Regions from separate parts of the Actinoplanes teichomyceticus ATCC 31121 genome, predicted to be linked through region 1. Evidence: riboswitches for the same ligand, from Rfam matches in the RefSeq annotation. Region 1 holds a riboswitch; each other region holds the start of a gene.
What was found. Region 1 has a riboswitch for cyclic di-AMP ahead of ACTEI_RS01850 (coiled-coil domain-containing protein). Riboswitches for the same ligand answer to the same signal wherever they lie in the genome.
Positions count from the first base shown of each region.

Region 1 (4,575 bases):
GTTCACGCCGTCGGTGCGCGGCGTGGGGTCGAGCCAGATGTCGTAGGCGGCGTCGTACGTGGCGCCGGAGACGTAGGTCCAGTTGATGCTGCTGGTGGCGCTGGTGATCGAACTGACCCGCAGCGGCAGGTTGGTGCCGGGTGAGCAGCGCGTGTAGTGGCAGCCGTAGTAGACCGCCGGGTACGACACCGGGGCGCCGCTGGTGTTGCCGACGCTCTGCTGGCTGGTGATGGCGAAGCCGGTGCCGGTGACGTTGATGCACTGCTCTGCGGTGCCGCCCCAGCGGTTGTTCATCACGACGTAGCGGCCGCCGATGGTGGTCGCGCCGTACTGCTCGCAGATCCGCGTGTCGGCCTGGGCGGGCTGGGTGACAACCAGCGTGGTCAGCGCCGTGAGGACGACGGCGGCGGCGACGGTGAGGGAACGGAGGGTGCGTCTCATTGGACAGCTCCTTGGGCCGGGAACCCAACGGGAAATGTGGGAGCGCTCCCAGCGGACGTTACAACACATTGACGTACATGAGAAGAAGGCCGGGCGGCGGGTGGTCTTCCCCCGTCGCCCGGCCTTCCCCGGTACGTCTCGTCGGCTACAGCAGCGACACGTGCACGTGGTCGGTGTGGTCGCTCGGACCGTGGTAGGCGTGCCAGTTGCCGGTGGCCGGGAACCAGATCTGCTTGTACCAGATCACGTAGTAGATACCGAGCCGGTCGGCGTTGCGCACCAGGAACGCCGTGAGGTCGTTGCCGTACCTCATCATCTTGTCGTTGTGCGCGGACGAGAACCCGGTCTTCTGCAGTGACCAGTCGCACGCCCGGCCCTTGGGGTGCTCGAACGGGCCGCCGTCGCGGTGACAGCCGACGAACAGGTTGAACCCGGCTTTGCGCACTTCCTTGTACATGTGCAGGGTGCGCTTGGTGATGCAACCGTTCGTGGTCGGGTCGGTTTGGTTGCAGCTCTCCGGGGAGAAGCCGCCGCTGGAGTTGCGCGGCGCCGGCAACGCCCGCGCCGATTTCGCGTCGACGAAACCGTTGGTGATGGTCTTGTTGATGCCGGTGCTGCCGCCGAGCAGCTCAAGCTGGTCCTGGGCCGAGTCGCGCAGCTTCTTCTGCACCGAGAGCTGCTGCTCCTCGTTCCTGACCTCGGCGTCCAGCCGGGCCTTGTCCGAGGTGATCTTCTTGAGCAGGGTGTTGAGCTCGTGCAGCTTCGCGTCGTGCAGCTTGTTGATCTCCTCCAGGGTGACCGCCTTGTCCAGGAAGTCACTGGAGGAGTCGGCCCGGAGCAGGAAGCTCAGCGAACTCAGGTTGCCGATCTGGTACTGCTGGCGGGCGATCTGGTTGACCTCCGGAACCAGTTGGTCCCGCCGCTGCTCCGCGGCCTTGATCTGGGTGGCGAGCGCCTTCTGGTTCTTCTTCGAGGCCGAGACCGCCGCCTTGGCGTTGACGAACCGGCGGTTGGTGGACTCGATCTGCTCGGAGAGGTCGTCGCTCTCGTCGCCCTCGGCGGGGGCCGACGAGCTGCCGCCCGGAGCGGCGTGTGCCGGCGTGACCGGCGCCACAAATATTGTGGTGGCCACGAGCGGCGCCAGGGCAAGCATCAGCCACCGGCGGGGACGTGCGGTCATCAACAATCCTTCCTAGTCACCGCCGACCGGGTTAGCTGACGGGTTCGGGACGGAAGCTATCCCTACCGCATAATGCGGATTCACCCCAACTACCTGGTTCCCCGGCTCGCCTTTCGGCGATTGAGCGGCGGCCTGCCGGCAACTCGGGGGCGGTGCCGTCCTGGCAGGACCGGCGGTCAGTTTACCCGAGATACGGCGCGGCATCAGGACCCCGAAATCCAGCAAATGCGTTACCTGGCAACGACTTTCTGTAATCGCATCACGACTCGTGACCGGCCCGTCGCAATGGGTACGAGAACTGTCGATTCCTCGATCGAGTGGGTATGGTCGGTTCCGGTTCCCACCCGGGGACCGCCGCCTAATCGCACGCATGAGCGAGCCGGGGATCCACATTTCTTCCGGGGTGAATCCGCGTCAGCGGTAGGGATTTCCTTCGTCCCGAACCCGTCAGCTAACCCGGCCGGCGGCCGACGGAAGGAAATTGCCAGTGCAGCATGAGACTGCGCGGCGACGATGGGCGGCCGTACTCGCGCTGCTGGTCGCCGCATGCGGGCTCGCGGGCGCCGCCTCGCCGGCCGCCGCGGTGCCCCGCCCCCTCGCCGCGCCCGGAGAATCCGGCGACGACGGTGAGGGCGGCACCAAGACCCTGCTCGACAAGCTCGACGACGCCTCCAAGGGCTATGTGACGGCCAAGGCCAAGCTGAAGACGTCCAAGGAGCAGCAGACCCGGCTCGCCGCCGAGCTGAAACGGCTCGACGCGGCCCTCGGCCCGCAGCAGCAGGCGCTGAACCAGTACGCCGAGCAGGCGTACACGATGGGCCGGCTGGGGCCGCTGAGCGCGCTGCTGACCGCGGAGAACTCGGCCGGCTTCCTGGACCGCGCGCAACTGCTGACCACCGTGGCGGAGCGGCAGAACCAGGCCGTCGAGGACCTGCGCGCCACCCGGGACAACCAGCGCAAGGCCAAGACCGCGATCGACGCCGCCATCATCGACCAGCAGCGGCAGGTCAACGTGATGGCCAAGCGCAAGGCGCAGGCCGAGCAGGCGCTGAAGGAGGCGAACCAGGGTGACGACGCCGAAGACTCGGCGGACTCCGGCGGCGGTGGTGGCAGCTCGGACGCCGACAAGCCGTCCGGCAGCCTCAGCGGTGGCTGCAGCGTGGACGACCCGACCACCACCGGCTGCATCACCCCGCGCCTGGCCTACGCCCTCAAGCAGGCCCAGAAGGACGGCTTCACCCGCTACGTCGCGTGTTTCCGGCACCAGAACAGCGGGGAGCACCCGAAGGGCCGGGCGTGTGACTTCGCCTCCGACAAGAACGGCTTCGGCGGGGTGGCCACCGGCAGCAGCAAGACGTACGGCACCGACCTGGCGAACTACTTCATCCACAACGCCGACACCCTCGGCGTGCTGTACGTGATCTGGTTCAAACGGATCTGGCTGCCCAGCAGCGGCTGGAAGTCGTACAGCGGAGCCGGCGGCACACCGTCGACGGACCATACGAACCACGTGCACCTGTCGGTGACCTGACGGACGAAAGCCCGGGCCGCTCGGCCCGGGCTTTCTCGTCGCTGCGACCGACGCCCTACTTGCGGACGAAGGACTCGTACTCCTTGAGCACGTCGGCGGTCGGGCCGTCCGCCCGGATCAGCCCGGACTCCAGCCAGATGGCCCGCTCACAGGTGTCCCGGATCGACTGCTCGCTGTGGCTGACCAGGAACACCGTGCCGGCCTGCTGGCGCAGCTCGCGCACCCGTGCCTCGCTGCGCCGGCGGAACTTCGCGTCGCCGGTGGCCAGCGCCTCGTCGATGAGCAGCACGTCGTGCTGCTTGGCCGCGGCGATGGAGAATCGCAGCCGGGCCGACATGCCGGAGGAGTAGGTCCGCATCGGCAGCGACGCGAAGTCGCCCCGGTCGTTGATCCCGGAGAAGTCGATGATGCCCTGCTTCTTCTCCTTGACCTCGGCCGGCGTCATGCCCATGGCCAGGCAGCCCAGCTCGACGTTGCGGTCGCCGGGCAGGTCGTTCATCAGGACCGCGTTCACGCCCAGCAGGGACGGCTGGCCGGACGCGTAGATGGCGCCCCGGGCCACCGGCAGCAGCCCGGCCACCGCGCGCAGCAGGGTCGACTTGCCGGAGCCGTTGGTGCCGATCAGGCCGATCGCCTCGCCGCGGTAGGCGACGAAGGACACCCCCTTGATCGCGTGCACCTCGCGGACGTTCGCGGCCTTGGTCCGGGTGACGATCCGCTTGAAGCTGGTCAGCGGGCTCTGCTGCTGGTTGCCGGCCGAGCCGTAGACCTTGTAGATCACGTGCGCGTCGTCCGCGATGACGGTGGGGATGCGCTCGTTGTCAGCCACGGCCGTAGCCCTTCTCTCCGCGCCAGAAGTAGACGAAACCGAAGAAGCCCACCACCAGCGACCAGACGACCGCCTCGATCCAGAGGAGGCCCGGCTCACCGGCCAGCGTGACGTTCTCCAGCAGTGCGTGCCGGTACAGCTCGATGAAGACCAGCAGCGGGTTGGACTCGACGAGGGCGAGCTTCCAGCCGTCCAGCTTCTCGGTGAACCGGGTGACCGGGTAGAGCACGGCCGAGCCGTACATCCAGAACCGCATGATGAACGGGATCAGCTGCTTGACGTCGCGCATCTTGGAGCCGAGCCGGGCGGCGGCCAGCGCCAGGCCGATGTTGAAGATCATCTGCAGCAGCATCACCGGCAGGACCAGCAGCCACTGCCACGTGATCGCCTCACCGGTGAAGAGCACGATGACCAGCAGCACGCCCATCGCGGTGAGGAAGTTGCGGATCTCCACCAGGGACACCGAGAGGGGCAGGCTGGCCCGGGGGAAGTGCAGCGCCCGGATCAGGCCCAGGTTGCCGGTGATCGCGTTGACGCCGTTCTGCACCACCGACTGGGTGAACTGGAAGACGAACACGCCGATGCAGAGATAGG
Region 1 covers NZ_CP023865.1:402,418-406,992, forward strand. Annotated here, with positions in the region: gene ACTEI_RS01840 (glycoside hydrolase family 12 protein) at 1-441, opposite strand, end outside; gene ACTEI_RS01845 (coiled-coil domain-containing protein) at 587-1,621, opposite strand; cyclic di-AMP (ydaO/yuaA leader) riboswitch at 1,627-1,758, opposite strand; cyclic di-AMP (ydaO/yuaA leader) riboswitch at 1,967-2,103, shown strand; gene ACTEI_RS01850 (coiled-coil domain-containing protein) at 2,109-3,152, shown strand; gene ACTEI_RS01855 (ABC transporter ATP-binding protein) at 3,208-3,981, opposite strand; gene ACTEI_RS01860 (ABC transporter permease) at 3,974-4,575, opposite strand, start outside.

Region 2 (4,575 bases), 1.9 Mb from region 1:
CCGGGACGGGTTCGCAGCCGGCGCCGGTTCATACCGGTGCCGGGTATCTTGCACGGCATGAGTGAGGCGAAACCGGCCGGGCCACATGGGTATTCGGCGGAGAAACAAGCGCTGATGGCCCGGCTGAAGCGGGTCGAGGGGCAGATCCGCGGGTTGCAGCGGATGGTCGACGAGGACACCTACTGCATCGACATCCTGACCCAGATCTCGGCCGCCAAGAGCGCCTTGCACGCGGTGGCGGTCGGCCTGCTCGAGGATCACCTGCGGCATTGTGTGGTGCACGCCGCCGCCGAAGGCGACGTGGACGCGAAGATCAAGGAGGCGAGCGCGGCGATCGCCCGGCTCGTGAAGTCCTGACCGCGGTGCAACCCGCGGGATGTCCCGGCTGTATGTCCGTGAGGCGGGACATGCCTCGGGTCGGCTGTCCGGTTCACCGGCCGGGTCCGATCCAGCCTCGTAGCTGCTGCGCGGCTCCCGCGGGGTCTACCGACGCGATCGCGCGTTGCTGCTTCAGGCCGCGATCGGATGCGGCGGTGACCGCCGAGGCCGGTGGGTGCGGGTCATCCGGCCGGACACGGAGCGGAGCCCGCCGGTGCGCTGCCGCCGCTGTCCGGGTCCGCTGTTGCCGGACGGCCAGCAGCACGCCGCCGATCAGCACGATCAGGGCCGCGGCGACGATAGCCGCCCGTAGTGGGGCACGGGTGTCGATGCCGGACGCGGCAACGGCGGGGGCGGCCGTTCCGGTGTGCATCGGCATGGCGGCGACCGCCAGCCGGTCACCGCGGCCGGCGTCGATACCGGCGGCGGCACCGATCAATTCCCGCAGTCGATCCAGATCGATGGTCGCCGCGGCGACGTCGTCGACGAGGACGGCGACGCCGAGCCGGACGATGTTGCCGGGCACCGCCCAGGGGAGGTTGATGCCGGCGACCGGTGCAGCGGCGTAGCCGCTCACGATCGCCTGCCGCGACGTCGCCGCGGCTGCCGCGTGCGCGGGCACGGCGGCGAGACTCGCGCCCCCGTCAAGAGCCAGCGCCACGACAACAGCAGCCGGCCTGCCGGCACGCCCCGCGCGGCACCCGGTGCCCGCGTTCGCCGCCGACACGGCGAGCCCGTCGTTCATCAGCGTGCCTCCTCACCGGCTGTCGGGACCCGCCGGTGGACCGCCGCCCGTCGTACGGGCCCGGCGGCGTGTCGGCCCGGCCTGCCCCATCGTTCGACGGCACGGCCGGTCCAGACGCCCGGTGGGTGCGGCTCGGTTGCACTGCGGCCGCGGCCACCTCCGGTCGCGTCATCGGATGTAGCCGCCGCAACGCACGTCACCGACGGCCGGCGCAGGAGGCAGCACAGTCGCCCGATCGGTCACGTTCGACGAGCCGCTCGTCGCGCCGGAACGGCGGTGCGGGGGAACACCGACGGGGCCACGCAGAGCAACGGCTCAGCTTTCGTCGTGTTCCCTTTCACAGATCAAGATCACCTCAGTGTCACCAACCCTAAGCACCGCGTGCCGACAAACCTCGCACCGCCCTTCCGAACGGACACGGCCCGATGTGAACGTGACTGTCGGTGAGCGATGGGTCCGGTGGAGGCCGTCGCGGGCTGGGCTATCAAGGAGGGGCGGCGAGCACCTGTTCGCCGGTCGTGCCGATCCGGACCACGCCGAGCCCTGCCCCGGTCCGGCGGCACGAGAGACATGACGAGTCATGAGGCAGTCGGGGGCAGGGACGGGGGAACCACTATCGGTCCTCGACCGGCACGCCGTCCGCGGCAGCCCGGGCGCAGGGCCTTGGGGTGAAGCCGCCACCGCGCGGCCGGGCAATCCTTCGCGCCCGAATCCGACAGCTAACCTCGCAGGCGTGCCGGAGGGATTCCTTCACCGTGCGCGTAAGCACTCTGAGCCGGCCCGCCCGTACCCTGGGGACCGGCACTCTCGCCCTGTCCGTGGGTCTCGGTCTGCTGACCGGCGGGTTCGGCACACCGCAGCCCGCCTCTGCCGCGACGCCGTCCTCGGCGGTCGTCACCACGCCGGTGTTCTCGCAGACCAGCGTGGCGTTGAGTCAGACCGGCATCACCGTCAAGACGGCGGCGTCCCAGGCCGCCAAGTCCAAGGCGGCGGCAAACCGGGTCCTGTCCGAAGCGGCGAAGCACAAGGGCAAGAAGTACAAGTTCGGTGCGGCCGGGCCCAAACGGTTCGACTGCTCGGGCTACACGATGTACGTCTACAAGAAGGCGGCGGGCAAGAAGCTGCCGCACAAGGCCCACCTGCAGCAGCGGTACGGCAAGGCTGTCGCCAAGTCCAACGCCCGCCCCGGTGACCTGATCATCATCCGCAAGGGCGCGCGCGGCACGCACGCCGGCATCTACGCCGGCGGCGGCAAGATGTGGGCGTCGCCGCGGACCGGTAAGACGGTCACCAAGCAGAAGATCTGGAGCAAGAGCTACGTGGTCCGGCGTCTGGTCTGACGACGATGCGACACGCCCGTCCGTGGTTCACGCTCGGGCGTCGCCCAGCGCCGCCCGCACCCGTCCTTGGCGGGGTGCAGGCGGCGCTGTCGTACGACTTACTTGGTGATGCTGGTGAAGCGGCGCAGTCGCAGGCTGTTGGCGACGACGAACACTGAGCTGAACGCCATCGCCGCGCCGGCGATCATCGGGGTGAGCAGCCCGGCCGCGGCCAGCGGCAGGGCGGCCACGTTGTAGGCGAACGCCCAGAACAGGTTGCTCTTGATGATGCGCAGGGTGCGCCGGGACAGGCGGATCGCGTCGGCCGCGGCCATCAGGTCACCGCGGACCAGGGTCAGGTCGGAGGCTTCGATCGCGACATCCGTGCCGGTGCCCATGGCCAGCCCCAGGTCGGCCTGGGCCAGGGCGGCGGCGTCGTTCACGCCGTCACCGACCATCGCCACGACCTTGCCCTGTCCCTGCAGCCGCTTGACCACGTCGACCTTGTCGGCCGGCAGCACCTCCGCGATCACCTCGCCGATACCGACCTGCGCGGCCACGGCCCGGGCGACGGTGTCGTTGTCCCCGGTGAGCAGCACCGGCGACAGGCCGAGCGCCCGCAGTTGGGCGACGGCGTCGCGGCTGGTCGGCTTGACCGTGTCGGCCACAGCCAGCACGCCGCGAGCCTGACCGTCCCAACCGGCGACCACCGCGGTCTGCCCGGCCGCATGGGCGGCGGCGACGGCCCGCTCGACATCGGCGGGCACGCTCAGCCCGGCCTCGTGCAGCAGCGCGGGCCGGCCGACGTGCACGGTGTGGCCGTCGACGGTACCGGCCACGCCGAGGCCTTCGGTACTGGCGAACCCGGTGACCTGCGGCAGCGACGCCGTCTCGGCGGCCGCGGCGGCGATCGCCTGGGCGATCGGGTGCTCGGAGGCCGCCTCGACCGCTCCGGCCAGGCGCAGCAGCTGCTCGCGGTCGACGCCGTCGGCCGGAACCACGTCGACCAGGCTCATCCGGCCGGTGGTGACGGTGCCGGTCTTGTCGAGCACGACGGTGTCCACGGTCCGGGTCGACTCGAGAACCTCAGGGCCTTTGATCAGGATCCCGAGCTGCGCGCCGCGGCCGGTGCCGACCAGCAACGCCGTCGGCGTCGCAAGCCCGAGCGCGCAGGGGCAGGCGATGATCAGCACCGCGACGGCGGCGGTGAACGCGGCCGTCCAGCCCGAGCCGGTGCCCACCCACCAGCCGAGCGTGCCGACGGCAAGGGCGATCACGATCGGCACGAACACCCCGGAGATCCGGTCGGCGAGCCGCTGGACGGCGGCCTTGCCGGTCTGGGCCTGCTCGACCAGCTTCGCCATCTGCGCGAGCTGGGTGTCGGCGCCGATCCGGGTGGCACGCACCATCAGCCGGCCACCGGCGTTGACGGTCGCGCCGACCACCGTGTCGCCGGGGGCGACCTCGACCGGCACGGATTCGCCGGTGAGCATACTTGCGTCCACCGCCGACGTGCCGTCCTCGATGACGCCGTCGGTGGCGATCTTCTCGCCCGGCCGGACCACGAACCGGTCCCCCACCACCAGCTCGGTGACCGGCATCCGGCGCTCGGTGCCGTCGCGCAGGACCGCAACGTCCTTGGCCCCGAGCTCCAGCAGAGCGCGCAGAGCAGCGCCGGCACGGCGCTTGGACCGGGCCTCGAAGTAGCGGCCGGCGAGGATGAACGTGGTGACCCCGGCGGCGGCTTCCAGGTAGATGGTGCCGGCGCCGTCGGTGGCGCCGATGTCCAGGCTGAACGGGTGCGTCATCCCCGGGACGCCGGCGGTGCCGAAGAACAGCGCCCACAACGACCACCCGAACGCCGCGATCGTACCCATCGAGATGAGGGTGTCCATGGTCGCGGCGCCGTGGCGCAGGTTGGTCCAGGCGGCCCGGTGGAACGGCAGCCCGCCCCAGATCACGACCGGCGCGGCCAGGGTCAGCGACAACCACTGCCAGTAGGTGAACTGCCAGGCCGGTACCATCGCCAGCAGCACCACCGGCACGCTGAGCGCGATCGACGTGAACAGCCGGGCCCGCAGCGTACGCAGTTCGTCGACCGGTTGCGCCTGCTCCGCCGGATCCTCACCCGAC
Region 2 covers NZ_CP023865.1:6,763,145-6,767,719, forward strand. Annotated here, with positions in the region: gene ACTEI_RS29605 (metal-sensitive transcriptional regulator) at 58-357, shown strand; gene ACTEI_RS29610 (flagellar M-ring protein FliF C-terminal domain-containing protein) at 431-1,123, opposite strand; cyclic di-AMP (ydaO/yuaA leader) riboswitch at 1,685-1,872, shown strand; gene ACTEI_RS29615 (C40 family peptidase) at 1,879-2,463, shown strand; gene ACTEI_RS29620 (heavy metal translocating P-type ATPase) at 2,562-4,575, opposite strand, start outside.
Region 2: another riboswitch for cyclic di-AMP. It lies ahead of ACTEI_RS29615 (C40 family peptidase); the one in region 1 lies ahead of ACTEI_RS01850 (coiled-coil domain-containing protein).

Region 3 (4,575 bases), 830 kb from region 1:
CGGCGGCCCGGGCTTGCAGATTGGTCATCAGCTGGAGGATCCCTTCTCAGAATTCCTGGGTGAGGCGCTCGGGGTCCACCTCGCGCCCCGGATAGCGCGCCATGTACTCGGTCTCCAGCTCGGCGGTACGCCGGAAGTGGTTCTCCAGCGCGGCATCGGGGCCGTGCCGCAGGGTCTGCAACCGGGTCCGGTAGAGGCTGCCGAGTTCGCGGAAGAGGTCGTCGTCGGCCAGTCCCGCGGGGTCGATGCCGGTGCCGAAGTCCGCCACCGCGCCGTCCACTCTCTGCGCGTTCGTCATCCTTCGCCTCCGCTGCTGTCACGAATCGTCGTCTGCTGGCTTGCCCGAGCGGGCGACCACCAAACCCGCCGGTACGCTCGTGGTCATGAAAGGGCTGTGGACTCCGGCGTGGATCGCCCGGCACGTCCTCGCGCTGGTGCTGACCGCGGCCTGCCTCGGGCTCGGCTGGTGGCAGTACAGCCGGGCGACCGGCGGCAACTCGCTCAGTTGGGGTTACATGTTCGAGTGGCCGGTTTTCGCCGGCTTCGTGGTGTTCATCTGGTTCCGGGAGATCCAGCTGCACCGCCGCAGGTCCGCGCCCGCCACCGAGCCGGAGCCCGCCGTGGACCAGCCGGCCCCGCCGCGCGATCCCGGCGCGCCGGTCACCCTGGGCCGCCCGATCCGGGTGGCCGTACGGCCGGACCGCCCCGCCGAGCCGGACCCGGAGCTGGACGCCTACAACGACTACCTGGCGTGGCTGGCCGAGCACCCCGGCGCCCGGCCGGGCGACTACCCGGGCCGCACCGTCAGCAAGTGAGCCGCCGGCCGTCCGGGCCGTGTCGCCGAGAAGCCGCAACCAGCGGCGCGCAAGAACAGAAGGAGATCTACCGTGCAGGGCGCCCTCACCCGTTACCGGACCATCGCCTGGATCGTCGGCGTGCTCCTCGTCGTCCTCGTCCTGATCGGCATGCCGTTGAAGTACCTCGGCGACAACGCCACGCTGGTCGCGATGATCGGTCCGCTGCACGGCTTCCTCTACATGGTCTATCTGCTCTTCACGTTCGACCTGTCCCGCCGGGCGCGCTGGCCGTTCGGCCGGATGATCGTGGTGATGCTGGCCGGCACCATCCCGTTCTTCTCGTTCTGGGCCGAGCGCCGGGTGACCCGGCACTGGGTGCCGAATGGCGCCCCGCTCGAGCCGGCGCTCAACGATTAGTCCGCCGGGACGTGAAATAACGCTCAGCGCGGGCCGAATAACAGCCGGTTATCAGGATTAACCTCGCAAGACCGGCCATTGGCAGAAATCACTCGGCAAGGTCTTGATTTTGTTTTCTGCCCCGATAAGTTGATGCGGTTGGTTCGGTCCGCAGCCACAAACCCTCCGATGGCGCCGGCCAACGCCGCCGAATCACGGGCGTCGACCCCCGTCGCCGCCCGCGAACCGGGGAACCATCTCCCGGGGTGAATCCGCGTCGCAGCGGTAGGGCCTTCTTCCGAGCCCGAACCCGTCAGCTAACCCGGTAGGCGGCCAAAAGCGGAAGAAAGGCCCCTGACCAGTGCCACACCCCCGTACCAGGCTCCGGGCGCTGGTGGTCGCGCTGACCGCGCTGGCGATCACCACGACGGGAGCTGTCGCCGCACACGCGGCCCCGTCCGAGAGCGAACTGAAGAAGCGAATCGACCAGGCTTCGGAGAAACTCGAGGACGTCACCGAGACGTACAACAAGACGCGGCTCGACCTGAAGAAGACCAAGGCCGAAGCGGTCAAGCTCAGCGCCTCGCTGAAGCCGGCCCAGGAGGCGCTGACCAAGGCCAGCGCCAAGATGCAGACGATCGCCACGTCGCAGTACATCACCGGCCGGGTCGGGCCGATGACCGTGCTGCTCAGCGGCGACCAGAGCGGTCTCCTGCAGCGGATGAGCTACCTCGAGCAGATCACGCTCGCCAACCGGCAGGACATCGACACCTACACCGAGACCACCGAGACCTTCGCGCAGAGGCAGGCGGCTCTCAAGAACACCGAGAAGAAGCAGAACCTGCAGATCCAGGAACTGGCCGCGCAGAAGTCCAAGATCAAGAAGGATCTGCAGAAGCTGTACGACATGCGCGAGGACCTCTACGGCAGCGCCACCGAGGACACCGGCTCCTACACCGGCAAGATCCCGAAGGTCGCGGGCTCGGCCGGCAAGGCGGTCACCTTCGCGTTCAACCAGGTGGGCAAGCCGTACGGCTTCGGCGACGCCGGCCCGAACTCGTACGACTGCTCGGGTCTGACCATGGCGGCCTGGGCGGCGGCGGGCAGGTCGCTGCCGCACAACGCGGCCGCGCAGAAGGGCGCCGTGCGGATGTTCAGCGACAAGAGCCAGCTGCAGCCGGGTGACCTGGTGTTCTACCGCAACGGCGGGCACGTGGCGATCTACGTCGGGGACGGCATGATCATCGACGCCCCCTCGGCCGGCCGGGACGTGTTGCACCGGACGATGAACATCATGACCCCGGACAGCCCCGGTTTCGGCCGGGTGTCCTGACACCACGGGCATGACGAGGGCCGGCACCCCTGGCGGGGTGCCGGCCCTCGTGTCGTATCGGGTGACTGAGGTTCGTGTGTCGGTGGCTCAGGCGGCCTGCAGGCCCTCGGCCCGGGCCAGCTCACGCAGCCGGCCGAGCGCCTGGATCTCCAGCTGGCGGATCCGCTCCCGGCTGAGCGAGAAGCGCGAGGCCACCTCGGTCAGCGAGTGCTCCCGGCCGTCCTCCAGGCCGTACCGCGCGCGCATGATGCCGGCGGAGCGGTCGTCCAGGTGGTTGAGCAGACCCTCGATGCGCTGGCGCTCCAGCGCGCTCAGCACGATCTCCTCGGGCGACGGCGCGTCGCTGTCGGCGACCAGGTCACCGAGGTTGGTGTCGCCGTCGTCGCCGACCGGGGTGTCCAGCGACACGGTGTCCTGCGCCCAGCGGGTCAGCTCGTTGACCCGCTCCACGGTCACTCCCAGAGCCGCCGCGACCTGCTCCGGCTCCGGGTCGCCGCCGAGCTCACGGACGAGCTGGCGGGTCACGTTGCGCATCCGGTTGACGTCCTCGACCAGGTGCACGGGGAGACGAACGGTGCGCTCCTGCTGGGCGATGGCCCGGCTGATCGCCTGGCGCACCCACCAGGTGGCGTAGGTGGAGAACTTGTAGCCGCGCTCGTAGTCGAACTTCTCGACCGCGCGCACCAGGCCGGTGTTGCCCTCCTGGATCAGGTCCAGCATCGGCATACCGGAACGCACGTAGCGGCGGGCGATCGAGACGACCAGTCGGAGGTTCGCCCGGATGAACAGGTCCTTGGCCCGCTGGCCCTCGGTGACCAGGCGCTCCAGTTCCTCCCGGCTGACGCCGCGACGCTCCTCACCCTGCTCCAGAAGGTGCTCGGCGTAGAGTCCCGCCTCGATCGCCTTGGAGAGCTCGACCTCCCGCGCGGCGTCCAACAGCGGCGTCCGGGAGATTTCGTGCAGGTAGACTCCGACGAGGTCGCGCTCCTCGGCAACCTGGTCGGTACGCATCACGGTGTTCTTCTCCACGTTGCCCACGGTCCCCTCATTGCCGTCACTAACCCTGTTACGGGCATTACCTGCGTCCATCAGCCCTCTCCCGTAACGTCCGCAGCTCGTGCATTGCGGTTGCTGACATCTACACAACAAATGGCTGCCTGCGCTGATTCCGGCCGGCCGATCGAAAGTGTCACGAATGCCTGGGTCTTACCTGAGAGCCCAGTGCGCGGTAGCTGAGTCCCACCCTCCGGCGACCGCCTTGCGGATAGACGGATACCCCTCGCGCGCCACATGACACCATCGGCCTCTCATCGTCCACAGCGACGGGCATCACCTGGGCGCCGCGACGCTCGTCACCCTGGTTCTACGGGTTTTCCGCCCGTGGGGTTCACGTGCAGCATCGACCAGTCGACGCCAGGCCTGAATCAAACGTGGCCATCAAAAGTTCTCGACCACCCGGGCCGCCCCTGCCGAACGGGACCATCGGCCACAATGCGCCACGCCGCGCCACAGATCACTCGCCCGCACGGGTGACGCTCCCCGAAGCGGTGACGTTCCCCGCGCCGGCCTCGGGCATCCGGGGAAGTGAGCAAAAGCACACCCACGACCGTGTGGCCAGCTGCTCGGATGCTTCCATGACCAAGACTGCTCTCGTGACCGGCGGCACCGGCGGGCTGGGCGCCGCCACCGTCACGGCGTTCCTGAGCGCCGGGTGGCGCGTGGTGGCCCCGGCCCGGCCCGCTTCCGTGGACCGGGTGCCGGCCGGCGCCGTCGCCGTGCCCGCCGACCTGCTCGACCCGGCCGGCGCGGCCGCCGCCGCCGCGACCGCCGCCGCCGAGCCGCGGGCCCCGCTGAAGGCGGTGGTCAACCTGGTGGGCGGGTACACCGGAGGCGGGCTGATCGCCGACACCCCGGTCGAGGACTTCGAGGCGATGTTCACCGCCAACCTGCGGCCCACCTACCTGACCACCGCGGCGGCCCTGCCGCATCTGGTCGCGGCCGGTGGCGGGGCGGTGGTCTGTGTCTCGTCCCGGGCCGCGGTGGCGCCGT
Region 3 covers NZ_CP023865.1:1,229,303-1,233,877, reverse strand. Annotated here, with positions in the region: gene ACTEI_RS05595 (DUF1360 domain-containing protein) at 1-28, opposite strand, end outside; gene ACTEI_RS05590 (DUF6158 family protein) at 47-298, opposite strand; gene ACTEI_RS05585 (hypothetical protein) at 384-815, shown strand; gene ACTEI_RS05580 (DUF3817 domain-containing protein) at 888-1,214, shown strand; cyclic di-AMP (ydaO/yuaA leader) riboswitch at 1,390-1,540, shown strand; gene ACTEI_RS05575 (C40 family peptidase) at 1,555-2,526, shown strand; gene ACTEI_RS05570 (sigma-70 family RNA polymerase sigma factor) at 2,614-3,615, opposite strand; gene ACTEI_RS05565 (SDR family NAD(P)-dependent oxidoreductase) at 4,161-4,575, shown strand, end outside.
Region 3: another riboswitch for cyclic di-AMP. It lies ahead of ACTEI_RS05575 (C40 family peptidase); the one in region 1 lies ahead of ACTEI_RS01850 (coiled-coil domain-containing protein).